DNA from 3 places in the Kitasatospora sp. NPDC001547 genome. Region 2 is predicted to be linked to each of the others. Evidence: riboswitches for the same ligand, from Rfam matches in the RefSeq annotation. Region 2 holds a riboswitch; each other region holds the start of a gene.
The links. Region 2 has a riboswitch for S-adenosylmethionine ahead of thrC (threonine synthase). Riboswitches for the same ligand answer to the same signal wherever they lie in the genome.
Positions count from the first base shown of each region.

Region 1 (9,652 bases), on a different contig from region 2:
CCCCCGCCTCGGGGATGATCCGTCCCGAGCTCTGACGGCCCCCGGAGGGCCGCTCCAGGGCCCGTCAGTCCCGCGGGTAGGCCAGCCGCAGCGCGGTGTCCACGGCGGCCAGGGCGTCCGCGCGGGAGACGCCCAGGCGGCTCGCCCGGGCGGCGTACTCGGCGGCGGCCTCGGCGGCCAGCCGGTGGGCGGCGTCCCCGGTGGCGGCGATCAGCGTCCCGCGCCGGCCGTGGGTCTCCACCACGCCGTCCGCCTCCAGCTCCCGGTAGGCCCGGGCGACGGTGCCGGCGGCCAGCCCCAGGTCCTCGGCCAGCGCCCGGACGGTGGGCAGCCGCAGCCCGGTCGGAAGCTCGCCGGAGCGGGCCCGCTCGGCGATCTGGGCGCGGATCTGCTCGTACGGGGGAGTGGCCGAGGCGGGGTCGACGGAGAGCTGCACGGTGGCCTCCTGGTGGCGCGGTCGGGTGCGGGGCTTGGCACGTACGGGAAAGGCCGAGGGCCGCCGACCAGAAGAACTCTGGTCAGCGGCCCTCGGGGTGACGCGGTGGTGCCTACGGGATCAGTGGTGGCCGTGGCCGCTGGTGATCTCGTGGTGCTCCTCGGCGGTCGGCTTGGGGATCTGGCCGCCCTCGCCGTAGAAGCCGCGGGAGAGCTTGGCCCGGGTGCGGGTGAGGACGCCGGCCTTGCGGGCCACGCCGTTCTCGTCCGTCTGGGCCGGCAGCTCGACCGGCTGGATCTGCTCGTGCGCGGTGAGCTTGTACAGGTCCTGCTGCGGCAGCTGGGCGTGCACCTCGACGAACTCGCCGTGCGGCAGGCGCTTGATGACGCCCGTCTCGCGGCCGTGCAGCACCTTCTCCTTGTCACGGCGCTGGAGGCCGAGGCACCAGCGCTTGGTGATGATGAAGACGAGGACCGGGACGACGAACATGCCGACGCGGACGAAGTACGTCACCGAGTTGATCGACAGGTGCAGGTGGGTGGCGAACAGGTCGTTGCCGCCGGCCGCGAGCAGGATCAGGTAGAGGCTGATCCAGGCGGCGCCCAGTGCGGTGCGGACCGGGGCGTTGCGCGGACGGTCCAGGATGTGGTGCTCGCGCTTGTCGCCGGTGATCCAGCCCTCGATGAAGGGGTAGGCGGCGATCGAGACCAGCACCAGCGGGAAGACGACCATCAGCGGGACGATCACGCCCAGGTTGAGGGTGTGGCCGCCCCAGACGCTGATCTCCCAGCCCGGCATGATGCGGATCAGGCCTTCGGAGAAGCCCATGTACCAGTCGGGCTGGGCGTCGGTGGAGACCTGGTCCGGACGGTACGGGCCGTACGCCCAGATCGGGTTGATCGTGGCGATCGCCGAGACGACCGCGATCAGGCCGAAGACCAGGAAGAAGAAGCCACCGGCCTTGGCCATGTAGACCGGCATCAGCGGCATGCCGACGACGTTCTTCTCGGTCTTGCCCGGGCCCGCCCACTGGGTGTGCTTGTGGTAGAAGACCAGGATCAGGTGCGCGACCAGCAGGCCGAGCATGATGCCGGGGATCAGCAGCACGTGGATGGTGAAGAACCGCGGCACGATCTCGGTGCCGGGGAACTCGCCGCCGAACAGGAACATCTGGATGTACGTGCCGACCAGCGGCGTCGCCAGGACGGCGCCCTCCATGAACCGGATGCCGGTGCCGGAGAGCAGGTCGTCGGGCAGCGAGTAGCCGAAGAAGCCGTCGAACATGCCGAGGACCAGCAGCAGGAAGCCGAAGACCCAGTTGATCTCGCGCGGCTTGCGGAACGCGCCGGTGAAGAAGACGCGCATCATGTGCACGAACATCGCCGCCACGAAGACCAGGGCGGCCCAGTGGTGGATCTGGCGGATCAGCAGACCGCCGCGGATCTCGAAGCTGATGTCCACCGTGGAGGCGTAGGCCTCCGACATCGGGATGCCCTTGAGCGGCACGTACGAGCCGTCGTAGACGACCTCGGCCATCGAGGGCTTGAAGAACAGTGTCAGGTAGACACCGGTCAGGATGATGATGATGAACGTGTAGAGGCAGATCTCGCCCAGCATGAAGGACCAGTGGTCCGGGAAGATCTTCCGCAGGTTGGCCTTGGCGAGGGAGTAGATCCCCAGCCGGCCGTCAGTCCAGTCAGCCGCGGCCTCCCACTTGTTGGCGGGCTTGGCGCGCGTGCTGGAGGGCTTGGCGGCACCGGTCGTGGTGCTGCTCGCGCTACTCATCGAGCACGCTCCCAGTAGCTCGGGCCGACGGGCTCCGCGAAGTCGCCGGTGGCGACCAGGTTGCCCTTCTCGTCAGTGGTGATCTTCAGCTGCGGCAGCGGGTGGCCGGCCGGGCCGAAGATGACGCGGGCGCCGTCCGCCAGGTCGAAGGTCGACTGGTGGCAGGGGCAGAGCGCGTGGTGGGTCTGCTGCTCGTACAGGCTGATCGGGCAGCCGACGTGGGTGCAGATCTTGGAGTAGGCGAGGATGCCCTCGAAGCCCAGCTCCTTGGACTTCTCGTCCTTGATGTCCTCGGGCGCGATGCGGACCAGCATCAGGGCGTCCTTGGCGATCCGCTGCTGGAAGTCCTCGTCGTGCGTGGACAGGCCCTCCGGCATGGCGAAGGTGAGCGAGCCGACGACGATGTCCTCGGGCTTCATCGGCTGCATGGTGTTCATGTTGACCAGCGGCAGCGGCTTGGCCTCGGTCGCCTCCTTCCAGCCGGTCTCCTTGAGCTTCTTCTCGGGCAGCGGGCCGAGGTCACGGAGCAGGACCACGCCGGAGAGCGGGACCAGCGCCATGGAGCCGATCAGGGTGTTGCGGATCATCTTGCGGCGACCGAAGCCGGACTCGGCGGCACCGGTCTTGAACTGCTCGATGACGTCGGCGCGGACCTCCTCGGAGGCCTCGATCGGGTGGCGCTCGGCCGGGATCTCGACGTCCGACATCAGGGTGCGGGCCCAGTGGACCGCGCCCGCGCCGATCATGAACAGCGCGACGCCCAGGGTCAGGCCGAGCGCGAAGTTCAGCGCGCTGACGTGACCGAGCGGGAAGATGTAGACGATCTTGTCCGGGTCGATGGCCACGTACGAGGCGATGAAGCCGACGGTGGCGAGCATCGAGACCACGAACATTAGCGAGACCTGGCGCTCGGCGCGCTGGGCGGCCCGCTCGTCGATGTCGGTGCGCCGGGGCTCGTGGGCCGGCAGGCCCGGGTCGGCGAACGGGCTGCCGTGGTCGGCCACCTCGCCGGCGGAGCCGTGCGGCTCCGGGAGCTTCTCTTCTGACATGTCGTGGCTCATGACTTCTTGGCCTTGGTGGTGTGGGCGGCGACCCAGATCGCGACCGCGATGAGCGTGCCGAGGCCGAAGATCCAGCCGAACAGACCCTCGGTCACCGGACCGAGGCTGCCCAGGGTGAGACCGCCGGGGTTGGGCTCATCGTTGGTGGTGTGGCGGACGAAGGCCACGATCTGCTTCTTCTGCTCCTCGGGCATGGTGGTGTCCGGGAACGACGGCATGTTCTGCGGGCCGGTCTGCATGGCCTCGTAGATGTGCTTGGCGTCCACGCCCTCCAGCGACGGGGCGTACTTGCCCTTGGTCAGGGCACCGCCCTGGCCGGCGAAGTTGTGGCACTGGGCGCAGTTGGTGCGGAACAGCTCGCCACCCTTGGAGATGTCCTCGGGGTTGGTCGAGGTGAACTGCTCCTCCTTCGGGGTCACCGGGCCGGGGCCGAGGGAGGCGACGTAGGCGGCGAGCTGGTCGATCTCGGCCTGCGTGTAGATGTTCTTCTTGCGCGGGACCTGGGCGCCGGGCTGCTGGGCCGGCATGCGGCCGGTGCCGACCTGGAAGTCGACAGCGGCGGAGCCGACGCCGACCAGGCTCGGACCGTCACTGCTGCCCTGGCCGTTCAGGCCGTGGCAGGAGGAGCAGCCCACGGCGAAGAGCTTCTTGCCCTCATCGATCGCGAGCGACTGCGCGGCGACGTCGGCCTGCGCCTTGTCGGCGGGCGCGAACGCGGCGTACAGCCCCCCGGTTGCCGCCAGGGCGAGAAGTAGGACGACCAGCGCCGCCAATGGGTGGCGCCGTCGTGCGGAGAGCTTTTTCACGGAATAACCCCGGTGTCAGGATCTGGTCGACTGGTGGGTGCACCCGGCGGCCGGTCTGGCCGGCACGAGGCTGCCTGTCTAGGGCTGCGCGCGCGGTCGGTCGGTGGGAGCGTCGGCACCGGCAGAAGCGGCCCGTCGCCGGTGAGGGCGGGGGCCGCAGCCGGTGGCCAGCGACCTGATCAGCTGGTTACTTGATCAGGTAGATGGTCGCGAACAGGCCGATCCACACGACGTCGACGAAGTGCCAGTAATACGACACGACGATCGCGGCGGTGGCCTGCTCGTGCGTGAAGCGCTTGGCTGCGTACGTCCGTCCCAGGACCAGCAGGAAGGCGATCAGACCACCCGTCACGTGCAGCCCGTGGAAGCCGGTGGTCAGGTAGAACACCGTGCCGTACGGGTCGGAGGACAGCGAGAGGCCGTCCTTCTTGACCAGCTCGGTGTACTCGAAGACCTGGCCGCCGATGAAGACCGCGCCCATGGCGAACGTGAGGATGAACCACGCCCGGAGCTTCTTCACGTCACCGCGCTCGGCAGCGAACACGCCGAGCTGGCAGGTGAGCGAGGAGAGCACCAGGATCGTGGTGTTGACCGAGGAGAAGGGCACGTTGAGGGCGTGGGCCTTCTCGGTCCAGAACTCCGGCCCCTTGACGGAGCGGAGCGTGAAGTACATCGCGAAGAGGGCCGCGAAGAACATCAACTCGGAACTGAGCCAGACGATCGTTCCGACGCTGACCATGTTCGGCCGGTTGACCGATCCGTGCGCGTGCCCGGTTTCTACTGCTGTTGCTGTCGCCACGACGGACATTATGTCGGTCCCTTATTCCGTCTTCACGTCGGGGGGTGTCCCTCGGAGTGTCCGGTGCGTGCGGTATGCCCGCTTGGGGGGCGACGGGGTGTCCGGACGGGGGCTGAGCAGCGGCGTGTCCCTTTTCTGACGGTTCCTCGGAGGGGCCCGCGACCCCGTTGCCCGGCGCGTCGTTGCCCGGTCGGAGTAGCCGTAGGAGGTAGGGGAGCGGGCGCCGGGTCGGCCGTACGGGTGGACTGGGCGGGGTCGGGTGACGGGCCGTCCTCCGGGCGAGTGAGCCCGGGGCGCGGCGGTTCGGGGAGGAACGTGCGCGAGGGGGGCTCGGCGGCGGGTGATCCGGAGTAGCATCCGGATCAGGCGAACGTGGTCCGGATCACACTTGAGGGAGCAGGGCCCATGGCGTACACGACCGATGAGACGCTCACCGTCCTCGTCTACAGCGACGACCGCAACACCCGTGAGCAGGTGCTGACGGCGCTCGGCCGCCGGCCCGCCGAGGATCTTCCGGAACTGTCCTACCTGGAGTGCGCGACCACCCCCGCGGTGCTCAAGGCGCTGGAGAAGGGGGGAGTGGACCTCTGCGTGCTGGACGGCGAGGCCGTCCCGGCCGGCGGGCTGGGCCTCGGGCGCCAGCTCAAGGACGAGATCTACGGCTGCCCGCCGGTGCTGGTGCTGATCGGCCGGCCGCAGGACTCCTGGCTCGCCGCCTGGAGCCGGGCGGACGCCGCCATCTCCCACCCGGTGGACCCGGTGGCGCTGGCCGAGGCGGCCGCCGTCCTGCTGCGGGCGAGGGTGGCGAAGCGGACTCCGGCCGTCCGCTGAAGTCCGCCCGGCAACTAGAAAAGACGGGGTTAGAAGCGACCGCTTCGCTCGATAGGCTGGCTCCATCCGTACGGACGTCCCCCCGGAGCGGGGAACCGACAACAGCTGGAGTCAGCCATGGTGAACGTGAACCCTGCGAACGGCGGTAGCGACCCCGCGCAGGTGGTCCGCACCTGGCCGGACATCCTGTCGGCGCTGCTGCAGGGGGAGGACCTCGACCGCTCGTCCACCGCGTGGGCGATGGACCGGATCATGAGCGGCGAGGCGTCCCCCGTCCAGGTGGCCGGGTTCATGGTCGCGCTGCGGGCCAAGGGCGAGTCGGTCGAGGAGATCGCCGGCCTGGTCGACGCGATGTACGAGCACGCCGAGCCGCTGGACATCCCCGGCCCGGCCGTGGACATCGTCGGCACCGGCGGGGACCGGGCGAAGACCGTCAACATCTCCACCATGTCGGCGATCGTCGCGGCGGCCGCCGGCGCCAAGGTGGTCAAGCACGGCAACCGGTCGGCCTCCTCGACCAGCGGCTCCTCGGACGTGCTGGAGAAGCTCGGCGTGGCGCTGGACCTCTCCTCCCGGCGGGTCGCCGAGGTGGCCGAGGAGGTCGGGCTCACCTTCTGCTTCGCGGCGAAGTTCCACCCCTCGATGCGGCACGCCGCCACCGCCCGGCGCGACCTCGGGGTGCCGACCGCCTTCAACATCCTCGGTCCGCTGACCAACCCGGCCAAGGTCACCGCGCACGCCATCGGCTGCTTCGACACCCGGCTGGCCGGGCTGATCGCCGGGGTGCTGGCCCGGCGGGGCGCGACGGCGCTGGTCTTCCGCGGCGACGACGGGCTGGACGAGCTGACCATCACCACCACCTCGCAGGTGTGGCTGGTGCGCGACGGGGTGGTCACCGAGACCACCTTCGACCCGCGGGACGTCGGCATCGAGCTGGTCGGCATCGAGGCGCTGCGCGGGGCGGACGCCTCGTACAACGCCGAGGTCGCGCGGCGGCTGCTGGCGGGGGAGCACGGGCCGGTGCGGGACGCCGTCCTGCTGAACACGGCGGCCGCGCTGGTCGCGCTGGACCTCGGCGACGCGCCGCTGGGCGAGCAGCTGGCGGCCGGCATGGAGCGGGCCGCGAAGGCGATCGACTCGGGCGCCGCGCAGGACCTGCTGCGGCGCTGGTCGGAGGCCACCAGCCGGATCTGAGACGGCAGTTGGGGAGCCCGGGCCGGGTACGCCGGCCCGGGCTCCGGTGCTGTCCGCATGCTGGATGCCCGTTTGACCGCCCGCTGGACGCGGCCTAGAGTCTTCGCCAGGTCATGAGTGACAGCGCCAAGCCCCAGCTTGCTGTCCGGCAACCCTCCGTCCGTGGCGGGGTGCCCTGGGTGAGGACCGGGTCGCCACGGCAGATCGTCCGTGCGACAAGCGCGGACACCCGACGACTGGCACTCCCGGGGTCCCTTACCCCCGAAGGAGTGCATCCCCATGTCCCTCGTCACCGAAGTCCTCTCCCCGCTCCCGGTCCTCGGCGCCGACGTCCAGGTCCCGCTCGCCAGCGGTGAGAAGGTCGGCTACGCGGCGCTCGACTACGCGGCCAGCTCGCCGGCGCTCCAGCGGGTGTGGGACGACGTCGCCGCCTACGCGCCGTACTACGGCAGCGTCCATCGCGGGGCCGGGTACCTCTCCCAGCTGTCCACCGACCTGTTCGAGCAGAGCCGCCGCACTGTCGGCGAGTTCCTCGACCTGCGCGAGGGCGACCAGGTGGTCTTCACCCGGGCCACCACCGACTCGCTCAACCTGCTGGCCGCCGCCGTCCCGGCCGGCACCCGGGTGTTCGCCTTCGAGACCGAGCACCACGCCTCGCTGCTGCCCTGGGCGCACGCCGGACTGGACGTCAGCTACCTGCGGGCGCCGCGCTCGCGGGCCGAGGCGGTGGCCGCGCTGGACGCCGCGCTCGCCGGGGCGCCCGAGGGCCCCAAGCTGCTCTGCGTCACCGGCGCCTCCAACGTCACCGGCGAGCTGTGGCCGGTCGCCGAGCTGACGGAGACCGCGCACCGGCACGGCGCCCGGGTGGTGCTGGACGCCGCCCAGCTGGCGCCGCACCACCGGGTCTCGGTGCGCGAGCTGGACGTCGACTGGGTCGCCTTCTCCGGCCACAAGATCTACGCGCCGTTCGGCGCCGGGGTGCTGGCCGGCCGGGCGGACTGGCTGGACGGGGCCGAGCCGTACCTGGCCGGCGGCGGGGCGACCCGGACGGTGGCCCGGGAGGCCGACGGCTCGGTGGCCGTGCAGTGGCACACCGGGCCCGCGCGGCACGAGGCCGGCTCGCCGAACGTCATCGGCGCCTACGCGATCGCCTCGGCCTGCCGGGCGCTGACCGAGGCCGGCTTCGACGCGCTGGAGGCCCGCGAGCAGCAGCTGATCACCCGCCTGACCGCCGGCCTCGCCGCGATCCCGCAGGTCAAGGTGCTCAACCTGTTCGGGGAGGGCTCGGCGCGGGTCGGCGTGCTGTCCTTCGTCGTCCGGGGCTGGAACAGCTCGCACTTCTCGGCCGCGCTGTCCGCCGAGTACGGCATCGGGGTGCGCGACGGCCTGTTCTGCGCCCACCCGCTGGTGCGCACGCTGCTCGGGGACGAGGACGTGGCCCCGTCCGAGTGCGGGGCGCCCGATCCCTCGCTGCCGGGCGAGCGCAGCCTGAACGCGATCCGGGTGAGCTTCGGCGCCGGGACGCCGGACGAGCACGTCGACCGCTTCCTCACCGCCGTCCGGGAACTGGTCACGGACGGCGCGGCCTGGAACTACCGCAACGAGGGCGGCCGCTGCGTCGCGGACACTCAGCGCGAGGGCTGAGCGCTACTCGTCCAGGCCGAGGGCGAAGGCGGCCTCCAGGTCGTGCTGGGAGTAGGTGCGGAAGGCGATCTGGGTCTCGGTGTGGGCGACACCCGGGACCTTGTTCAGCCGGCCCGGGATGACCTCGGCCAGGTCGTCGTGCCGGCGCACCCGCACCATCGCCACCAGGTTGTAGCCCCCGGTCACCGAGTAGACCTCGCTCACGCCGTCGATGGCGGCGATGGACTCGGCGATCTCCGGGATGCGGTCGACACTGGTCTTGATCAGGACGATGGCGGTGATCACAGTTCGGGCTCCTTTGTGAGGTGCCGCCAGCGTATCGGGCGTCCGCCGGGTCGTCGCGGGGGGTGGCGGACCACGGTGCAGGCGTAGAGGAACCCGGCGGAGAAGCCGATCACGTGGACCAGGTACGCCACCCCGGGCCCGGCCGAGTGCACCGACCACCACTGCAGGGCGAACCAGAGGCCGAGCACCAGCCAGGCCGGGAAGCGCAACGGCAGGAAGAGCAGCAGCGGGACGAGGGTGGTCACCCGGGCCCGGGGGTGGAGGCGCAGGTAGGCGCCGAGGGCGGCGGCGATCGCCCCGGAGGCCCCGATGAGCACCCGGGTGGAGTTCGGCGAGTGCGCCTCGGCGAGCGCGAAGCCGTACGTGGTCAGGCTGCCGGCGGCCAGGTAGAAGACGGCGTACCGGGCCCGGCCCAGCCGCCGTTCGACGGTGGGGCCGAAGACCTGGAGGAAGAGCAGGTTCCCCAGCAGGTGCAGCCAGCCGGCGTGCAGGAAGAGCCCGCTGAGGACTGACAGGGCCGGGTGCTTGCCCGGGGTCGGCGCGGCCGGGCAGCCGGGCACCGGGTCGGGGGCCTCGGCCAGCTGTCCGGCGGTCAGCGGCCGTCCGGCCAGCACCTCGGCCGGGATCGCGCCCCAGCGCTGCTCGTACCGCTGCTCGGCGCAGACCCGGGCCTGGCCGGTGCCGTACAGCGGGTTGAGGCCCGCGGCCGGGCCGAGCAGGAAGACCAGGGTGTTGAGCGCGATCAGGGCGTAGCTGACCACCGGGACCGTCGCCGCCGGGCGGCCGCCCCGGGCCGCGGTGGGGTCCGGGA
Region 1 covers NZ_JBIAVL010000002.1:477,700-487,351, forward strand. The annotation lists gene ACFY0X_RS04905 (Ig-like domain-containing protein) at 1-35, shown strand, start outside; gene ACFY0X_RS04910 (GntR family transcriptional regulator) at 65-436, opposite strand; gene ACFY0X_RS04915 (cytochrome bc complex cytochrome b subunit) at 557-2,221, opposite strand; gene ACFY0X_RS04920 (Rieske 2Fe-2S domain-containing protein) at 2,218-3,270, opposite strand; gene ACFY0X_RS04925 (c-type cytochrome) at 3,279-4,088, opposite strand; gene ACFY0X_RS04930 (heme-copper oxidase subunit III) at 4,276-4,896, opposite strand; gene ACFY0X_RS04935 (hypothetical protein) at 5,293-5,718, shown strand; gene trpD (anthranilate phosphoribosyltransferase) at 5,836-6,912, shown strand; SAM riboswitch class IV at 7,022-7,140, shown strand; gene ACFY0X_RS04945 (aminotransferase class V-fold PLP-dependent enzyme) at 7,192-8,556, shown strand; gene ACFY0X_RS04950 (Lrp/AsnC family transcriptional regulator) at 8,560-8,841, opposite strand; gene ACFY0X_RS04955 (rhomboid family intramembrane serine protease) at 8,838-9,652, opposite strand, start outside.
Region 1: another riboswitch for S-adenosylmethionine. It lies ahead of ACFY0X_RS04945 (aminotransferase class V-fold PLP-dependent enzyme); the one in region 2 lies ahead of thrC (threonine synthase).

Region 2 (9,652 bases):
ACGAGCAAGGGGGCCGATCCGGTCACGCCGGAACGACCCCCCGGATCTCGGGTCACACGGTCACACCGAGCCGGGGCCCGCCGCCACCGCCGCCCGCCGGCCGAACCGGTGCACCGCCACCGCCAGCAGCACCAGCACGGCCACCGTCGGCGCCGCCGCCGGCAGCAGGTGCGAGACCCCGCGGGACTCCCGCCAGATGTTGAACAGGCAGCCGGGCCCGGTCAGCACCAGCATCGCCACGCCCATGGCGGCCGGCACGACCCGCCCGCGCAGCCCGGCGAAGGTCAGCAGCAGCGGGGCGACCAGCATCACCACGAACCAGCCCAGGTCCCGCGGGAAGGTGGTGTCGTCCCAGCTCTGGGCCACCGCCAGCAGCCCGCCCACGGCCGCCGAGGCCAGCGCCAGGGCGCCCGTGCGCCAGGTCGGCCGGGGCAGCAGGTCGGTCGGCGCCGCGACCAGCAGCAGCGCGGCCACCACCAACGGCAGCGAGGCCATCCCGATGTAGCCGCTCCACCACAGGTCGAAGGACGAGTCCCAGGCGGCGGCCACCAGGTCGTACAGTCCGACCGCGCCCAGGATCAGCGCGCTGCCCCGCACCGCCGCCCACCGTCCGAGCAGCACCGCCACCAGGAGCAGCGCGGCGGCCACCGGCCGGGAGAACAGCTCGGCGTAGGCGCCGTAGGAGTCGTCCCAGGAGAGCCGGTTGGCGACCCGGTACGAGGTGGTCAGCCAGGCCAGCAGCATGGCGCCGGCCACCGCGCCGGCCAGCATCGGCGCGACCAGCGCCAGCAGCCGCCCGGCCGCCGAGGCGCCGGTCAGCCCGAGCCGCACCCGCAGCCCGTACACCGCCAGGCCGAGGACCTCCCGGGCCACCGCCAGCCGGCCGCCGGCCGCCGTGGTGTCGGCGAACACCTCGGCCAGCTCCTCGCCGCGCTCGCGGCGGTACCGCGCCGGGTAGAGCTGGAGTGCGGCCCGCAGCACCGCCGAGGGCGCCGCACCGATCGCGGGCGTGCTCATGAGAGGCCTCCCCCCGTCGCGGGCCGCCCCTGCGACCCGGTCCTTCCCGGCAGCATCGACCGGATCCTGGTCAGTCGGCGCTCGGCCTCGGTGGCGACCGCCCGCAGCCGCTCCGCCTCGGCGGCCAGCGCCGTCCGGCCGGCGTCGGTCAGCGCGTAGCTGCGCCGGGCGCGGCCGTCCACCACCTCCTCGGCGGCGACCTCGATCAGGCCCTGGCCCAGCAGCCGGTCGAGCGCCCCGTAGAGCGTGCCGGTGCGCATCTTGACCCGGCCGTCGGAGATCGCGGAGATCTCCTGGATGAGCGCGTAGCCGTGGCGCGGGGCGTCGGCCAGCGCGGTGAGCAGCAGCAGCGTGGGCTCCTGCATGGAGCGTTCTGTCATACGACTACATATATCGTCAACCTACCTATAGGTCCAGTGCCCGGCCCGACCGCCACAATGGTCGCCATGCCGACCGCCGAGCCCGACCGCGCCACCGCCACCGTCACCGCCACCGCCACCGCCACCGCCACCGCCACCGCTGAGCACGCCTCCGCCACCGCCGAGCACGCCCCGACCGCCGAGGGCCCGCTCACCGAGGAACTGCTCGCCGCCTGGACCGCCCTGCTGCACCGCTGCGGGGCCGCCGTCGACCCCGAGCCGTACGGCCGGGAGCTGCTGCGCCGCTGGTCGGAGCCGCAGCGCCGCTACCACACCGCCGCCCACCTGCGCGCGGTGCTGCGGCACGTCGACGAGCTGGCCGGGCACGCCGCCGACCCGGAGGCGGTCCGCCTCGCGGCCTGGTTCCACGACGCCGTCTACCGCCCCGACCGCACCGAGAACGAGGAGCGCAGCGCCGCCCTGGCCGTCCGCGCGCTGACCGCCGCCGGGCTGCCCGCCGAGCGGGTCGCCGAGGTCGAGCGCCTCGTGCTGCTCACCGTCGGCCACGACCCCGCCCCCGGCGACCGCAACGGCGAGGTGCTCTGCGACGCGGACCTGGCCGTCCTCGGCGGCACCCCCGAGGCCTACGCGGCGTACGCGGCCGCGGTCCGCGAGGAGTACGGCTTCGTCCCCGCGCCGGACTTCACGGCCGGCCGGGCCGCCGTCCTGCGCCGGCTGCTCGCCCTGCCCGCGCTCTACCGCACCCTCGCCGCCCGCGAGCGCCTCACGGCGCCCGCCCGCGCCAACCTGACGGCCGAGCTCCGGGAGCTGGCACCCTAGGGCGTGTCTGACAATTCCCGCCGGGTGCGCGACGCTCCCCCAGCCTTTGGCCGGGAGGTACCCCCAGGGCACAAGCGCACCTCGCCGCGTTGTCGTCGGTCGCCAATGGCCCCCAGCCTTCGGCCGGGAGGTGCCCCCACGTCAGTGGCCCCCTCCTCCGCCTTGCGATGCACGCACCCCAACGCCGCGCCCTGATCCGACGCGAATTGTCAGACGCGCCCTAGGCGAGCTTGCCGACCGGCGCCACCACCGCGCCCTGCTTGCCGCACACCCAGTGCGGATCCGGCCCCAGCTCGGGCTCCACGCTCAGCGCGTGCGGGTCCCCGTCGGCCGCGCAGTCGGCGCACAGCGGCCAGCGCCCGTACGCCTCCAGCAGTGCGTCCTGGACGTCCTGGGCGACCAGCCCGAGCACGTAGTCGGTGCCGTCCGGCCACTGCTCCAGCCACCAGCGGCGGTGGGTGACGGCCTGTTCCACCAGCGAGACGACGGCGGCGTCCGCCACGTCCCGCGCGGTGAGGTCGGCCAGGATCAGTGCCCGCGCGTTGTGCAGGGCGGTCTCGATGTCGTCGGCAGCCATCCGTCCATCCTCTCCCCAACTCCCCCGAACACCGAAACGCCGTGTGGGCGGCCCCCTGAAGGGAGCCGCCCACACGGACGTTGGAACCAGCCGATCCGATCGGAGCGATCAGGATCAGAAGTCCATGTCACCGCCCGGCATGCCGCCGCCGGCGGCCGCGGCGGCCTTCTCCGGCTTGTCGGCGATGACGGCCTCGGTGGTGAGGAACAGCGCCGCGATGGAGGCGGCGTTCTGCAGCGCGGAGCGGGTGACCTTGGCCGGGTCGATGATGCCCTCGGCGACCAGGTCGACGTACTCGTTGGTGGCGGCGTTCAGGCCGTGACCGGCGGGGAGGTTGCGCACCTTCTCCACCACGACGCCACCCTCCAGGCCGGCGTTGGTCGCGATCTGCTTGATCGGGGCCTCCAGCGCGACCTTGACGATGTTGGCACCGGTGGCCTCGTCGCCCTCCAGCTCCAGCTTGTCGAAGGCGACACCGGCCTGCAGCAGCGCGACGCCACCACCGGCGACGATGCCCTCCTCGACGGCGGCCTTCGCGTTGCGGACGGCGTCCTCGATGCGGTGCTTGCGCTCCTTGAGCTCCACCTCGGTGGCCGCGCCGGCCTTGATGACGGCCACGCCGCCGGCCAGCTTGGCGAGGCGCTCCTGGAGCTTCTCGCGGTCGTAGTCCGAGTCGCTGTTCTCGATCTCGGCGCGGATCTGGTTCACGCGGCCCGCGACCTGCTCGCTGTCGCCGCCACCGTCGACGATGGTGGTCTCGTCCTTGGTGATGACCACCTTGCGGGCGGTGCCCAGCAGGTCGATGCCGGCGTTCTCCAGCTTGAGGCCGACCTCCTCGGAGATCACGGTGCCACCGGTGAGGATGGCGATGTCGCCGAGCATGGCCTTGCGGCGGTCACCGAAGCCCGGGGCCTTGACGGCGACGGACTTGAAGGTGCCACGGATCTTGTTCACGACCAGGGTCGACAGGGCCTCGCCCTCGACGTCCTCGGCGATGATGACCAGCGGCTTACCGCTCTGCATGACCTTCTCCAGCAGCGGGAGCAGGTCCTTGACCGAGCCGATCTTGGAGTTGGCGATGAGGATGTACGGGTCCTCGAACGTCGCCTCCATGCGCTCCAGGTCGGTGGCGAAGTAGGCGGAGATGTAGCCCTTGTCGAAGCGCATGCCCTCGGTGAGCTCGAGCTCCAGACCGAAGGTGTTGCTCTCCTCGACGGTGATGACGCCTTCCTTGCCGACCTTGTCCATGGCCTCGGCGATCAGCTCGCCGATCTGGGTGTCGGCGGCGGAGATGGAGGCGGTGGAGGCGATCTGCTCCTTGGTCTCCACGTCCTTGGCCTGGGCCAGCAGCTGGTCGGAGACGGCCGCGACGGCCTTCTCGATGCCGCGCTTCAGGGCCATCGGGTTGGCGCCGGCGGCGACGTTGCGCAGACCCTCGCGAACCAGGGCCTGGGCGAGCACGGTGGCGGTGGTGGTGCCGTCACCCGCGACGTCGTCCGTCTTCTTGGCGACCTCCTTGACGAGCTCCGCACCGATCTTCTCGTACGGGTCCTCGAGCTCGATCTCCTTGGCGATGGAGACACCGTCGTTGGTGATCGTGGGGGCGCCCCACTTCTTCTCCAGCACGACGTTGCGGCCCTTGGGGCCGAGCGTGACCTTCACTGCGTCGGCGAGCTGGTTCATGCCACGCTCAAGGCCGCGGCGAGCTTCCTCATCAAAGGCGATGATCTTGGCCATCAGAAGTGGTCCTCCGGGACACGGTCGACTGCTCGGACCAAGGGGTGCCCGCGACGGACGGCCCTGGTGTGCGGGGGTCTTTTCCCCTACCGCTCCCGGGGGCCTCACCGACCCGGTCCGCTGTCACTCTCACGCTGTGAGTGCTAACGCCAATGATTAGCACTCCGGGTGGTCGAGTGCAAGCCCAATCGACGATCCGCGAGCCGCCGCCGGGGCCGCCCCCGGAGCCCGCCGGGAACGCCGACGGGCCCGTACGACACGCGTCGTACGGGCCCGTCGAGAAGCGAGTGGTCACCAGCCGTAGGGCCGCGCCGAGCTCCTGGGGTCGGAAGGCGTCAGCCCGCGGCGCGGACCATGTCCGCCTGCGGGCCCTTCTGTCCCTGGGAGATCTCGAACTCGACCCGCTGGCCCTCCTCGAGGGTGCGGTAGCCGTCCATCTGGATCGCGCTGTAGTGGACGAAGACGTCCGCACCACCGTCGACCGCGATGAAGCCGTAGCCCTTCTCCGCGTTGAACCACTTGACGGTGCCCTGAGCCATTCCGAACTCCCCTAGTGCTGTGCTGGGCCCTTCACGCGCCCGCAGGTCGCGGGCCCGGGTTGGTTGAAGGCCGGCCCGGGGAACCCCCCCTGGGCGCAGCCGTGCACGCCGCAACCCTCCGCGCACGGACGCCAGGCGGCCTCCGGTGAGCGGGTGATTGCGTCGACCGCCGCTGAATGTATCCGGACCGACGCCCTCTGCAACAGGGTCAACCGCCGGTAATTCCGGCAAGGCGCCGGGGGACAGTACGGGCCGAATCGGAATAATCTCGGCATTCCACGCCGGACATAGCGGACGAATTACTCAAATGTCCGCGGGAATTCTGACATCCGCCTGACATGTTTCACGGGCCGGTCCGGCGGGCCGGGCGCCCCCGGGCCGAGCACTGCGGGGGCCGAAAGGGAAACCTTGTTCCCAGCCGAGCGACACTCTACTCCGACTCGACCCGGAAATATTCCCGCAAGAATGCGAGCGGTCGCCCGCGCATACGGAGAGCGGAATTCCGTACGCGCGGGCGACCGCGGGTTCTCGCGAACGGCTCAGCAGCCGCCGGCCACCGCCGGGATGATCGAGATTCCGGCGCCTTCCCTGATCTCGGTCGCCAGACCCTCGGCGAAGCGCACGTCGTCGTCGTTCACGTAGACGTTCACGAAGCGGCGCAGCTTGCCGGTGTCGTCCAGGATGCGGGCCGAGATGCCGGCGTGGTTCTTCTCCAGGTCGGCGATGACCTCGGCCAGGGTGGCGCCCTCGGCGGTCACCTCGGCGGCGCCGCCGGTGTAGGTGCGCAGGATGGTGGGGATGCGGACGTTGGCGCTCATGACTCTCCTTGCGGGGGGCGGGTGGTTCAGGCGGACGCGAGGCCGGCGGCGCGGAACGAGTCCAGCGTCGGGCGGATGACGGCGGTCATCCCGGCGTCGGAGACGGCGTCCAGGGTCTTCAGGCCGTCGCCGGTGTTGATCGCGACGGTCTCCTTGGCCGGGTCCAGCTGTCCGGTCTCGACCAGCTTCTTCAGCACGCCGACGGTCACCCCGCCCGCGGTCTCGGCGAAGATCCCCTCGGTCCGCGCCAGCAGCCGGATCGCCGCCACGACCTCGGCGTCCGTGACGTCCTCGACCGCGCCGCCGGTGCGGCGGGCGATGTCCAGCACGTACGGGCCGTCGGCCGGGTTGCCGATCGCCAGCGACTTGGCGATGGTGTCCGGCTTGACCGGCTTGATCACGTCCCGGCCGGCCTTGAACGCGGCCGACACCGGCGAGCAGCCCTCGGCCTGGGCGCCGAAGACCTTGTACGGCCGGTCCTCGACCAGGCCGAGCCTGATCAGCTCCTGGAGCCCCTTGTCGATCTTCGTCAGCTGCGAGCCCGAGGCGATCGGGACCACGATCTGCTCCGGCAGCCGCCAGCCGAGCTGCTCGCAGATCTCGTACGCCAGCGTCTTGGAGCCCTCGCCGTAGTACGGCCGCAGGTTCACGTTGACGAAGCCCCAGCCCTCGCCGGCCGCGTCGCCGATCAGCTCCGAGCAGAAGCGGTTCACGTCGTCGTAGTTGCCCTCGATGCCAACCAGCTCGCCGCCGTACACCCCGGCCATGACGACCTTGCCCTGCTCCAGGTCGTGCGGGATGAACACGCAGGACCGGAACCCGGCCCGGGCCGCCGCCGCCCCCACCGCACCGGCCAGGTTGCCGGTGGAGGAGCAGGACAGCGTGGTGTACCCGAACGCCCGGGCCGCCTCGATCGCGCAGGCGACCACCCGGTCCTTGAACGAGTGGGTCGGGTTCCCGGAGTCGTCCTTGACGTGCAGCTGGGCGGTGAAACCGAGCTCCCGGCCCAGGTTGTCCGCCTTCACCAGCGGGGTCCACCCCGGGTTCAGGTTGGGCTTGGACGCCACGTCGGCCGGAACCGGCAGCAGCGGCGCGTACCGCCAGATGGAGGCCGGACCGGCCTCGATCCGCTTGCGCAGCTCCTCGGCGCCCTCGCTGCCGAACTCGTAGGCGATCTCCAGCGGGCCGAAGCACTCCAGGCACGCGAAGCTGGGGCCGAGCGGGAAGCGGGTGCCGCACTCGCGACAGGACAGCGCGGCGGCGGGGCCGAGGTCGACGGAAACGGGTGCGGCGGTGTCGATAGCCATGACGGCGAGGCCTCTCTCCTCATCTTCCCCGTGGCGCGGTCGCGACACGGGCCGGAATTGGCACCTGTCCCGCCGGGGCCTGTCGTCGACAGCCGCGCGAGAAGGTTGCCGGGACGTCAACGGGCCGTTCCCTCAGTCCCTCTGGATGAGCTTGTGAAATTGTGGTGGTACTCAGCGGCGACCCCGGTGTGCAAAGGTCCGACCGCTGTACGAAGACTGTATCCGAAGGCGTCAATCCTGAACGGGACCGTCCGCCAAGCGAGATGACATGTCCCACCGACCCGCCGAGGAGACCCCAGTGCCCGCCGAACCGACCCCCGAGCTCCTGCCGCAGGCGGCGTCCTGGCTGCGCCGCCGCTCCTGGAGCGCGGCCGACCGGCCGGTCCGCACCCTCCTCGACGCCAAGCGGCGCACCGGCCGCACCGTCAGCGTGGTCCTCCCCGCCCTGGACGAGGAGGCCACCGTCGGCGACATCGTCCGCACCGTCCGCCGCGAGCTGATGGAGCGCCTCCCGCTCGTCGACGAACTCGTCGTCGTGGACTCCGGCTCCACCGACGCCACCGCCGCCGTCGCCGCCGAGGCCGGCGCACGGGTGGAACACCGCGACCTGATCCTCCCCCGCCTGCCCGCCGTCCCCGGCAAGGGCGAGGTGCTCTGGCGCTCGCTGCTGGTCACCCACGGCGACATCGTCTGCTTCGTCGACGCCGACCTGCGCGAGTTCGACCCGGCCTTCGTCTCCGGCATCGTCGGCCCGCTGCTGACCGACGAGTCGATCCAGCTGGTCAAGGCCATGTACGACCGCCCGCTGGAGTCGGAGGGCGCCGTGCTGCCCGCCGGCGGCGGCCGGGTCACCGAACTCGTCGCCCGCCCCCTGCTCAACCTCCACTGGCCGGAGCTCGCCGGGTTCGTCCAACCCCTCGGCGGCGAGTACGCGGCCCGCCGCTCACTGCTCGAACGGCTGCCCTTCCCCACCGGGTACGGCGTCGAACTCGGCCTACTGGTCGACGCCCTGGATCTGGCCGGACTGGACGCCCTGGCCCAGGTGGACGTCGGCGTCCGGCACCACCGCCACCAGGACGGCCAGGCCCTCGGCCGGATGGCCGCCACCATCTACCGGACCGCCCTGGAGCGCCTCGACCGCACCCACCGCCTCAAGGCCTCCGCCGACCTCGTCCACCCCCACCTCACCCAGTTCACCCGCCACCCGGAGACCCGCGCGTTCACCGCCCACACCCACCCGGTGACCGCCCTGGAACGCCCCCCGATGCACACCGTCCCCGAATACGCGACCCGCCACTGACGGGTTTGCCACGCCGGGCCCCCGGCAACATGCCAACCATGGGCGATCTCACGACCAACCGTTCGAGCGCGACCGGCACCGCCTCCGTCCTGGTGGCATCCAACCGGGGACCGGTGTCCTTCAGCACCTCCGACGACGGCACACTGACCCTGCGCCGCGGCGGCGGCGGCCTGGTCTCCGGGCTGTCCGCCATCGAGGACCCGAACGCCGTCTGGGTCTGCGCCGCCCTCGGCGACCCCGACCGCAGAGCCGCCGCCGAGGCACCCCGCGGCCGCCTCGACCTGGCCGGCCACGAGGTCGGCGGCCAGGCCGTACGGATGCTGGACATCGACCCGCAGACCTTCGCCCGCGCCTACAACGGCGTCGCCAACTCCACCCTCTGGTTCGTCCACCACCTGCTCTACGCGACCCCGACCGCCCCCGCCTTCGACGCCGACTTCCGCACCGAATGGGCCGCCTACCAGGCCTACAACGGCGCGTTCGCCGAGGCGCTGGCCGCCGAAGCCGCGCCGGAGGCCGCGGTCCTCGTCCAGGACTACCACCTCTCGCTGGCCCCGGCCCTGCTCCGCGGAATCCGCCCCGACCTGCGGATCGGCCACTTCTCGCACACCCCGTGGGCCCCGCCCGAGTACTTCCGGCTGCTGCCCGACGACGTCGCCCGGGCCGTCCTCACCGGCATCCTGGGCGCCGACCGGGCCGGCTTCCTCACCGAACGCTGGGCCCGCGCCTTCGCCGCCTGCTGCGAGGACATCCTCGGGGCGACCGTCGACCACGACGCGCTCACCGTCACCCTCGACGGCCGCACCACCCACCTGGGCGTCCACGCCCTCGGCGCCGACGCCGACTTCCTGCGCGAGCGTGCCCACCGCCCCGACGTCGACGAACGGCTGGCCGCCCTCCGCGAGGCCGTCGGCGACCGCCGCACCATCGTCCGGGTCGACCGCACCGAGCTGAGCAAGAACATCGTCCGCGGCCTCCAGGCCTACCGGCACCTGCTCCGCACCCGGCCCGAGTGGCACGACCGGGTGGTGCACATCGCCTTCGCCTACCCGTCCCGCACCGACCTCGCCGAGTACCGCAGCTACACGGCCCAGGTCCGGGAGCTCGCCGAGGCCGTCAACGCCGAGTTCGCCACCCCCACCTGGCAGCCGGTGATCC
Region 2 covers NZ_JBIAVL010000033.1:59,564-69,215, forward strand. The annotation lists gene ACFY0X_RS34380 (hypothetical protein) at 61-1,017, opposite strand; gene ACFY0X_RS34385 (PadR family transcriptional regulator) at 1,014-1,397, opposite strand; gene ACFY0X_RS34390 (hypothetical protein) at 1,464-2,216, shown strand; gene ACFY0X_RS34395 (hypothetical protein) at 2,437-2,793, opposite strand; gene groL (chaperonin GroEL) at 2,908-4,530, opposite strand; gene ACFY0X_RS34405 (cold-shock protein) at 4,866-5,069, opposite strand; gene ACFY0X_RS34410 (MoaD/ThiS family protein) at 5,609-5,887, opposite strand; gene thrC (threonine synthase) at 5,914-7,194, opposite strand; SAM riboswitch class I at 7,211-7,346, opposite strand; gene ACFY0X_RS34420 (glucosyl-3-phosphoglycerate synthase) at 7,493-8,494, shown strand; gene ACFY0X_RS34425 (trehalose-6-phosphate synthase) at 8,533-9,652, shown strand, end outside.

Region 3 (9,652 bases), on a different contig from region 2:
GTGGAGGGTGGGGGCGGCCGGTTTCGGGATTCGCCGACGGGGCGTGCGGGGACGCCGTACGCTCGGGGCGCAGGCGGTCGGCCGCCGCCCGGGACCCGGAGGAGGACGGTGTGGACACGGCTGCCGTACGGCGGGACACGGGCACGGAGCGGCCGCCCGGCGAGCCCCGGATCGACCCGCTGCTCGCCGACCGCGTCACCGAGGCGCTCCTCCTGGCCGGCCTGCCCGTCGGGTACGGCGGACACGGGCCCGGTGTCCAGCTGCGCCCGGCCCGGCCGTACGACGACTCCGACGACTGCGCGGGCCTGATCGCCCTGCACTGGGAGCCCGGGCCCCGGCTGGCGGCCGCCGCGGCCATGGAGCAGCCCGAGCAGCCGGCCGCCGCCGCCCGGCGGATCGTCGACAGCACCATGCGGAACGCGCTGGCGGAGTTCCTGCCGGCCTTCGGCGTCGAGGTCGTGGCCGGCCGGCTCGGCGGGGAGACCAGGGTCGGCCGGGCCGGCGGCCCCGCCCCGGCCACCGGCCAGGACGCCTCCGTGCCCGCGCCGACAGGGGCCGGCCCGCGGGACCTCGGCATCGGCGCGGACGTCGTCCACGCGGTGCGCCGCGCCGCCGCGCTGGCCGGGCTGCCGGTCGCCGACCACCCGGACGCGCCCGGCATCGCCCTCACGCCGTGCCGGCCCGTCGACGACGGCGACGACACCACCGGCGTCGCCGACCTCCGCTGGAACCCCTCCCGGCGCCTGGCCGCCGCGGCCGAGGGCGACACCCCCGCCGCCGAGCGGGCCGCCCGCGCCCGGACCGCCGTCCAGGACGCGATGCGGCACGCCTTCGGCGCCGTCCTCGGCGCCTGCGGCCTCGACCTCCAGTGGCGCCGCCCGGCCGCGCTCCCGTACCAGCTGCGCGCCTACGGACCGGCCGAGCAGCCGCCGATCCGGCGCTGACCGGCGGGAGTCGGGCGGAGCGGGACCGGCTTCCGGCCGCAAGTCGGTTGTCGGTCGGGGGTGTTGGTGGTGCCGCCGGGGCGGCGGTTACGGCACCTCGGCCTGCTCCCGCAGTTCCGGCACGCCGTGCGGCAGTTGACCGGGGCGAGTCGGGCGGAGCGGGACCGGCTTCCGGCCGCAAGGCGGCTGTGGGTCGGGGGTGTCGGTGATGCCGCCGGGGCGACGGCTATGGTACCTCGGCCTGCTCTCGCAGTTCCGGCGCGCCGTGCGGCAGTTGACCAGCGGCGGCCTCGACCGGCGGGCGCCGCAGGGGCGTTCGGAGGCGGTGGGCGAGGGCGCTGGCCGCCACGCAGAGCGCCAGGGCGGCCCAGAGCAGCGGGGGGTTCTGCAGGCCCACGCCGATGACGGCCGGGCCGACCGCGTAGGACACCGTCCAGGTCAGCTGGAACACGGACATGTACGGGCCTTCGTCGCCCTTGGGCGCCAAGCCGACCGCCGCCGCGGCCGCGGTCGGCTTCGAGGCCAGCTCGGCCAGCGCCAGCACCACGGCCACGAGGACGGCGAGCGGCCCCTGGAGGGCGTGCGGGGCGCTGGAGACGGTCGCGGTCAGGGCGATGGCGCAGGCCGCCGCGCCGATCGACAGGCCCAGCACCCGTGACCTGGTCCAGCCGGACAGCCGTCGGCTGATCCGCATCTGCAGGGTGGTGGCGGTGGCGTAGCGGACGGCGACCACGACGGTCGGCCAGTAGGCGGCCTGGTGGAGCGTCTCGACCAGGTAGACGGGGAAGGCGACCGTCGGGATCAGCCAGGCCGCCGACAGCAGTGTCTGGGATGCCACCAGCGACAGGAAGGGCCGGTCCGCGAGTGCCGCCCGGGCGTTGGACCTCGCCGCCCTGGGCCCGGGCCGCTCGGCGGCCGGCACGGCGACCCCCAGCAGGAGGACGGCGGCGAGCAGGGAGCTGGCGCTGTTCAGGGCGAGCGCGGCCTGCAGGCCGTGCCCGCCGGCGAGCGCCATCAGGGCGGTCGCCCCCAGCGTGCCGACCCCCAGCGAGGTGGTCTTGAGCACGGTGACCGCGGAGAACCACTCGGTGAGCTCGGCCGGCTTCGCGAACCGCGCGACCAGCGTCGGCCAGGCGGCGCCGTAGAGCCGGTCGGCGGCGGTCACCAGGAAGGTGACGGCCGCCACGGCGGGCAGCTCGTCCGCCGCGAAGAACAGGCCGTACCCGAGCGCGGTCAGGACGTTGCTGACGAGCAGGCAGGACTTGGGCCCGAGGGCCTGGACGAGCCGTCCGCAGAGCGGCACGACGGCGAAGGACGCGAGCGAGCCGACCGTCACGGCCGTGCCCGCGGCGGCCGCCGGGAAGTGCTGGACGGTGACGAAGTACAGCAGCGACAGCGGCAGGAAGACGCCGGAGCCGAACGTGTCGATCGCCACCGAGAGGAACAACCGCCGCTGCCGACGGAACCGCCCGGCCCCTGTCACGCCACCCCCACCACGATCGAACCCGCCCCTCTGGAACCCACCCCGGCCGCGGTACGGACTACCGCGTGTCGTCGCGCAGCTTGAGAATGTACGTCGCGGTGAGCGAGACCGCACGGTCCTCGTCCCGCGACAGCTCCTCCAGGGCGCGGGACGTCGTGCTCCCCGGGACCTCCGCGAGCGCCTGGGTCAGCCGCCGGCGGGCGTCCGGTCCGACGGCGTCGTGGGCGAGGCGGTCGACCAGACCGGTGGCGATCCGCTCCGCCAGCGCCGGGTCGCCCGCCAGCGCGCCCAGCGCGTCGGCCGCGTCGGCGTCGTTCACTGCCTCGACGACCATGCCGATGAGCGTCGGCACGGCCTCCGCCACGCCCCGGGCCCCGAGCGCCAGGGCCGCGTACCCGCGGACCACGGCGTCGGGGCTGCCGAGGGCGTCCCGCAGCAGCGCGGTCGCCGTACCGTCCGGCAGCTCGGCGAGGCAGCGGACGGCCCGTTCGCGCACCTCGGCCGCGGGTGCCCGCAGGCCCTCCGCGAGCAGGGCCGCGCCGTCCTCGCCGGCCTGCGCCAGCGCCCAGCGGAGGGCACCGGCGACGTGCGGGTCCGACTCGCCCAGGACGGCCTCGACCAGCGCCTCCGCCGGCACCGGGACGGCCTCGCCGACGGACAGGGCCGCGCGCTGGCGGGCCCCCGGGCTCTTCGACTCCAGGCCCTGGAGCAGCGCGACGACCCGGAGGGCCTCCTCCCAGCCGGCGGGTTCCGCGGCGTCGATCCGGCGCAGCCGGGTGAGCAGCTCCGTCTCCGCCGCGATGCGCTCGCGGGTCCGGCGGATCAGGTCGTCGACGAGCTCCGCGGGCGCGAAGCCGGGATCGTCGAGGGCCCGCCCGACGTCGCGCAGCGACAGGCCCAGCGACCGCAGGCTCTCGATGTGGAAGATCCGCCGGATGTCCTCGTCCGAGTACCGGCGGTAACCCGAGTCGGTGCGCTCCGTCGGCCGCACCAGTCCGAGCGATTCGTAGTGCCGGAGCATGCGGGCGCTGACCCCGGACCTCCGCGCGACGTCGCCGATCAACACTGCCTACCGTCCCTCCCGGCCGCCCCCGCCGAGGGCCACCGTGCGCTTCGCCTCCTCGATCGCCGACTCGAAGCCGGCGTCCGGGTCGTGCCACAGCCGTTCCGTGGCGAGCGCGTGGGCGCGCACCCGGGGGTCGCGGTCCGTCGCCGCGGTGGCCAGCACCGGCAGCACCACCTCCCCGAGCCCGATCAGCGCCCGGCTCAGGCTCAGCCGTGTCTCGTGTCCGCCGCGTCCGAGCTGAGCCGCCAAGCCTACGGCCAGCTCGCGTTCGCCACCCTCGGGCACCAGCACGACGGCGGCCCGCCAGGCGCTGCGGGCCACCTCCTCGTCGGCGTCGGCCAGCAGCGCCGGGGTGACCGCCGGCCAGGCCCGGCGGTCCCCGATCTTGGACAGCGTGTGCAGGGCCTGGCTCCGGGCCTGCGCGCGCTCCGAGCGGACCTCGCCGAGCAGCAGCGGGACGGTCACCGCCGCCTCGTACCGGGTGAGCGCCCAGGTGAGCATCTCCCGTACGAGGAACTCGGGTTCGACCGCGCACCGCTCGACGAGCCCGCCGACGAGCCCCGGCCGCGGGCTCGTGCCGACGGCCAGCGCCGCCCGCAGCCGCACCGACGGGTCGTCGTGCGCCAGCCCCCGGAGCGCCCGCACCGTGTCCGTGTCCTCTTCCGCCCTGGTCATCAGGACCACCTCCTGGGCCACAGTGAAGGGCTTGCCACCGTGACAAGGTCAAGCGGACCCGGGCACGCGGCCCACGGCGGCGGGATGGGGAGTCCGGTCTTACCGTGAATACGGGGCTCCGCCGACGCGGGTGCACGTCCCCGCGCTCCCGGAGCACCGCCGCCCGGCTGCCCTCCCCCCGTCTCCCCGTGTCCGCGAGGCGGCTGCCACCGAAGGAGCCCATGTCATGGCCAGTAGTGCTACCGGAGCCGGCCCCGTCGCCAGGGGCCCCGAGCGGTACCCCCACGCGAGCGGGTGGACCGTCTTCGCGGGGGTCATGCTGATCACGGCCGGCATGATGGCGGTCTTCCAGGGGGCCGCGGCCGTCCGCAAGGACGGTCTGCTGATCGTCACCCGCAGCTACGTGTACTCGATGAACACCGAGGGGTGGGGATGGATCCACCTCATCCTCGGCGTCGTCGTGGTGGTGGCCGGTGTGGCGGTCTTCAGCGGCGCCGTCTGGGCCCGCGTCGTCGGCGTCGTCGTCGCCGGGCTGGGCATGCTCGCCAACTTCCTCTGGCTGCCCTACTACCCCGTCTGGGCCATCGTCCTGATCGCGGTCGACGCCCTGGTCATCTGGGCGCTGTGCGTCGGACGGGTGGACAGGCCAGCCTGACCGGCAGCGCACTCCTCCGCCCGGTCCGCCCGCCCCCCTCGCCCGCCCGATCCGCCGCCTGCCGGACGCCCGTCGCCCGGCAGGCGGACGCACGTGTGGGCGGGGGGCTTGCCGAGCGCCCCGGGGAGTCTTGTATCGTTCCTGGCGAATCATCCAGAGGGGTGGAGGGACCGGCCCTACGAAGCCCCGGCAACTCCCCGTTCGACCCGGCGTCCGAAGTACGCGCCGTGCCGTCCGGGGTCAGTGCCAACTCCGGCCTGTCGCCACTGTGGCGCGGGAAAGATGAGGAGACACGGTGCTCTCTGTGCTGTCCTTCGCCCGGGCGCTTCCCGCCCCGGCCCTTTCGCGTACCCGTCTCGTGCCCGGCGCAGGCAATCGGCCGACTTCCCCGGCCCGTCCTCGCTGACCACCCCCCGGCTCCCCACCCGGAGCCACCGGTGAGCAGCGCCGACCCGCTGCTCCCGGGCCCTGAGACTGGAGTACCCCACCCATGGAGAACACGAGCGGCGTCGGCGTGCTCGACAAGGTCACCTCGATCCTCGGCATCCTGGAGGCCGGCCCCGTCACGCTGGGCGGCCTGGTCGCCGCCACCGGCATGGCGCGGCCCACCGCCCACCGCCTGGCCGTCGCGCTCGAACACCACCGCCTGGTCAGCCGGGACATGCAGGGCCGGTTCATGCTCGGCCCCCGGCTCGGCGAGCTCTCGGCGGCCGCCGGCGAGGACCGGCTGCTGGCCGCGGCCGGCTCGGTGCTCACCCACCTGCGGGACGTCACCGGCGAGAGCGCCCAGCTCTACCGCCGGCAGGGCGAGGTGCGGATCTGCGTGGCCGCCGCCGAGCGGCTCTCCGGCCTGCGCGACACCGTGCCGGTGGGCATCACGCTCCCCATGAAGGTCGGCTCCGCGGCCCAGATCCTGCTCGCCTGGGAGGAGCCCGAGCGCCTCCACCGCGGTCTGCAGGGCGCCCGCTTCACCGCCACGGCCCTGAGCGGCGTACGGCGGCGCGGCTGGGCCCAGTCCGTGGGCGAGCGCGAGCTCGGGGTGGCCTCGGTCTCCGCGCCCGTGCGCGGCCAGTCCAACCGGGTGGTGGCCGCGGTCTCGGTGTCCGGGCCGGTCGAACGCCTCACCCGGCATCCCGGCGCCACCCTCTCCCAGGCCGTCGTCGAGGCGGCCCACCGCCTCACCGAGGCCCTGCGCCACCCCTGAGAAGAGCTCCGGGCCCTGGGGCGCACCTCCGCGCGCCCCAGGGCCCGGTTCCCGGGTCGAGGCTCCGGCCCGGTCCCGGCGGGAGGGCTGAGGCCCGGTCCCGGCGGGACGGCTCAGGCTCGGGACAGCAGCCCGGCGCGGCAGGGACGGGGGATCCGGCTGATCACGGCGCCGATCAGCGTGCCGATCGACACTCCGAACACCGCCGAGACGGCCGCCAGGACCGACTGGGCGCCGTTGCCGACCTCGATCTGCGCGGTGTTCAACAGGCCGAAGGAGCCCGGCACCACGATCCAGAACGCCGGGAGGTAGAGCACCTGCCAGAGCGGCCCGCCCGGCAGCCAGTGCACCAGGGTGGCCGCGACCGCGGCGGCGACCGCCCCGGCCAGGCCGCCGATCGCCGCGCCGTGCGCCGACCCCACCGCCACCTGGGCGGTGGCGCTGACCGCGATCACGGCGACGATCCACGGGATGGTCGAGGGCGGCGTGTGGACGTTGACCACCACGCCGGCCACCGCGATCGCCAGGCCCAGCGCGATCACCCACCAGCTGGGCTGGGCGACCTGGACGTTGGCCAGCGCGGTGGCCGGCATGCCGATCGCCGTCGCGGCAGCGGCCACCCCGGCGAGGAAGAGCGCCAGCTGGACCGCGCCGGACACCAGCCGGGCGGTGCCCGCGCTGGCCGCGCCCGCGGCGATCTCGGACAGCCCGGTGACCAGCAGCCCGCCCGGCAGCAGGATCGCCAGGGTGGCCACGATGGTCCGCAGCGGGCCGTCCAGCAGCGACGCCCGCGCGAGCCCCAGGACCAGCAGGGCGACCAGGAACCCGGCCGTGACGGGCAGCAGCGGCCGCAGGTACGGGAACCGCCGGGCGAGCACGGTCAGCCCCACCACGATCAGCGAGCCGAGCCCGGCCGCCAGGACGTTCGCCGCCACCGGCTGGAGGAAGAGGCAGACCCCCACGCCGACCGGCAGCGCCCCGAGGTCCGCCACCCACGCGGGCCAGCGGGCCGGCGCCCGCCGGATCCGGTCCAGCTCGGCGAGCGCCCGGGGCCCGTCGAGCTCGCCCGCCCGCAGCCGGTGCACCAGGTGGAGGACGTCGGCCGTCTGCTCGAACCGCAGCGCACCGCCGACCGGCTGGAACCTGGTGGCCCCGTCCGGGCCGAGCGAGACGAACAGCCCGTTGGTCAGCGCGGCGACCCGCGCCTCCGGAGCCCCCGACGCCCGTGCCAGCCCACGGAGTTCCTCCTCGACGTCGTGGACGGGCAGGCCACCGCCGAGCAGGGCCTCGCCCAAGTCGAGGAGCAGACGGTGGAGCGGCTCGGGCGGGGCGTCGAGGACCCGGGCCGACGGAGACTTGCTAGACATGGCGGATATCGTCCCACCCTGCCCGGTTCGGACCGACTCTGCCCCGGTCTGTTCGGTCATGGACCGGTCGAGCGCGTGTCCCACCCGGCCTCCCGGCTCCGGGCAGTAGCATCGCCTGGACCTGTTTCGGGATGCCTTCCGGTGAATCCGTGACGGTTCGACCGCACGCGGGAAGACCGTCCTCCGGCGTTGGGGGAGATGTGACCGTCGTCGCCGCCGTGGCCCGCTCCACCCGGGTCCGACCGCTCTCCGCCGCCGACCTGCTCGCCGAGGCGGTCGCCCGGGCCGGTCTCTGGGAACGGCTCGCCGAGCGGGCGCACGGCGAGCCGGGGACGGTCGCGGTGCTGCTGGCACCGGGCGCCTCCGGGTACGGCGATCCGGCGACGGCCGTCGACGCCGCCCTGGTGGAGCACCTGATCGACCTGCTGCACGACCGCGGCTACCGGGACGTCACCGTCGGCGCCGCCCGCTGCGGCCCGGACACCTGGCTGGCCGGCCCCGGGCTCCCCGAAGCCTGCCGCCGGCTCGGCTACACGGGGCGCACCCCGCAGGGCAACGCCTACCGCGTCGTGGACCTGGCGGAGGACGTCGAACCGGCCGGGTTCCCCGACTCCTCGGTGCTGCACGGCAGCGGGATGGCGCGCGGCTGGCTGGAGGCGGGCTTCCGGATCAACATCGCGAAGAACAGCACCCATCGGAGTTCGGCTACGCGCTGTGCCTGGCCAACCTGTTCGGCGTGCTCCCGCAGGACGACAAGCACCACCACTACCGCGCCCGGCGCGACGGTGCCGAGGTCGTCGTGGACCTGCTGCGCACCCACCCGCCGGACTTCCACCTCGTCGACGCCGTGGTGAGCAGCCACGGCTGCGCCGGATCGCAGGTCGGCAGACCGCTGCGGACGGGGACGGTGATCGCCGCGGCGGACGGCGTGCTGGCGGACCTGGTCGGCGCGCTGCTCATGGGCGTCGACCCCGCCTCGTCGCCGCTCTACGCGCGGGTGCTCGACGACTGCGGCCTGCCGGACGACTACCGGATCGACGGCGACCTCACGCCCTACCAGGGCTGGCGCAACCCGCCGAGGCCGCTCGTCGAGGCGGTGCGCCGGCTCGCCCCCGACGGGTGGGCCCACCGGCTGTTCAGCGTCGCCGCCTGGCACGTCGCCCCGGGCACGGCGCAGGTCACCGACCCGGCGCTCGCCCGGCTCTCCCGGATCCTCACCTCGCTGATCCGCGCCGCGGACACCAACCCGGCCGCCGCCACCCTCTGCGCGGTGCTCGGCGCGACCGCCTTGGCTTCCTCCACCGTCCGCGCCTGGCGGGCGGGGAACGCCAAGGACGGCCTCCGCCACCGGGACGTCTCCCTCGCGGTCGACCCGGACGCCTACACCCTCGCGGACTTCGACCGGATCACCGACCTGCTGCGCCCGCTGGAGACGGTGATCGACGCGCTGCCCGCCGACGCCTGGCAGATGCGCCGGCGGCACGTCGGGCACTCGATCCTGTTCGGCTGCGAACGCACCGTCAACGCGCCGTACCGGGAGTTCGTCCGGCGGGTCGACGTCAGCCGGTCCATCAGCTACATGACCGACTACCTCGGCGGACGGGTCCACGTGGTGTCCCGCGACGCCCGGGGCCGCCCCACCCGCCAGATCGAACGCAACCTGTACCTGGCACAGCCGAACTACCTGGCGTACTACGGCGGCCCGCCCATCGACGTCTGCAAGCTGGAGTCGGTGGACTACGCGGAACAGCGGCAGCGGATCTCCTGGCGGACGGTCCGCAGCCCGAACGGGTCCGCCGACTACGACGACGGATCGGTCACCTTCCTCCCGGCGGACGGCGGCGCCCGCACCCGGATCGTCATCCGGGTCCGCCAGCGGTTCACCCTGCCGCTGACCTGGCAGGTGATCCGCCCCGACACCCGGCCCAAGCTCAGGGACCCGCTGGTGCAGGACTCCTACCAGCGCTTCTTCACCCGCACCCTCGACAACTTCGAGGCGCAGTACGAGGGCCGCCCCTACCGGATCGGCCGCCCCTGGGAGGAGCTCGACGACCTGGAGGCGGCCGAACTGCCCACCCGGCGGCTGACCGAGGCCGCCCTGATGCTGCGGACCGTCGCCGCCCAGGCCCTGACCGTGCCGCCACCGCCGGGACGGCTGGGGCCGGACGGCTTCTGGCACGTCACGCCCGGCGACCTCCCGAGCCGCACCCCGCTGCTGGCGGAGTTCCGCGAGTCGCTGCGCCCGGCGGTGGCCGGCT
Region 3 covers NZ_JBIAVL010000001.1:184,232-193,883, forward strand. The annotation lists gene ACFY0X_RS00790 (hypothetical protein) at 111-944, shown strand; gene ACFY0X_RS00795 (MFS transporter) at 1,171-2,379, opposite strand; gene ACFY0X_RS00800 (MerR family transcriptional regulator) at 2,486-3,493, opposite strand; gene ACFY0X_RS00805 (HEAT repeat domain-containing protein) at 3,497-4,168, opposite strand; gene ACFY0X_RS00810 (hypothetical protein) at 4,395-4,823, shown strand; SAM riboswitch class I at 4,970-5,112, shown strand; gene ACFY0X_RS00815 (IclR family transcriptional regulator) at 5,314-6,027, shown strand; gene ACFY0X_RS00820 (threonine/serine exporter family protein) at 6,141-7,394, opposite strand; gene ACFY0X_RS00825 (hypothetical protein) at 7,595-8,248, shown strand; gene ACFY0X_RS00830 (hypothetical protein) at 8,131-9,652, shown strand, end outside.
Region 3: another riboswitch for S-adenosylmethionine. It lies ahead of ACFY0X_RS00815 (IclR family transcriptional regulator); the one in region 2 lies ahead of thrC (threonine synthase).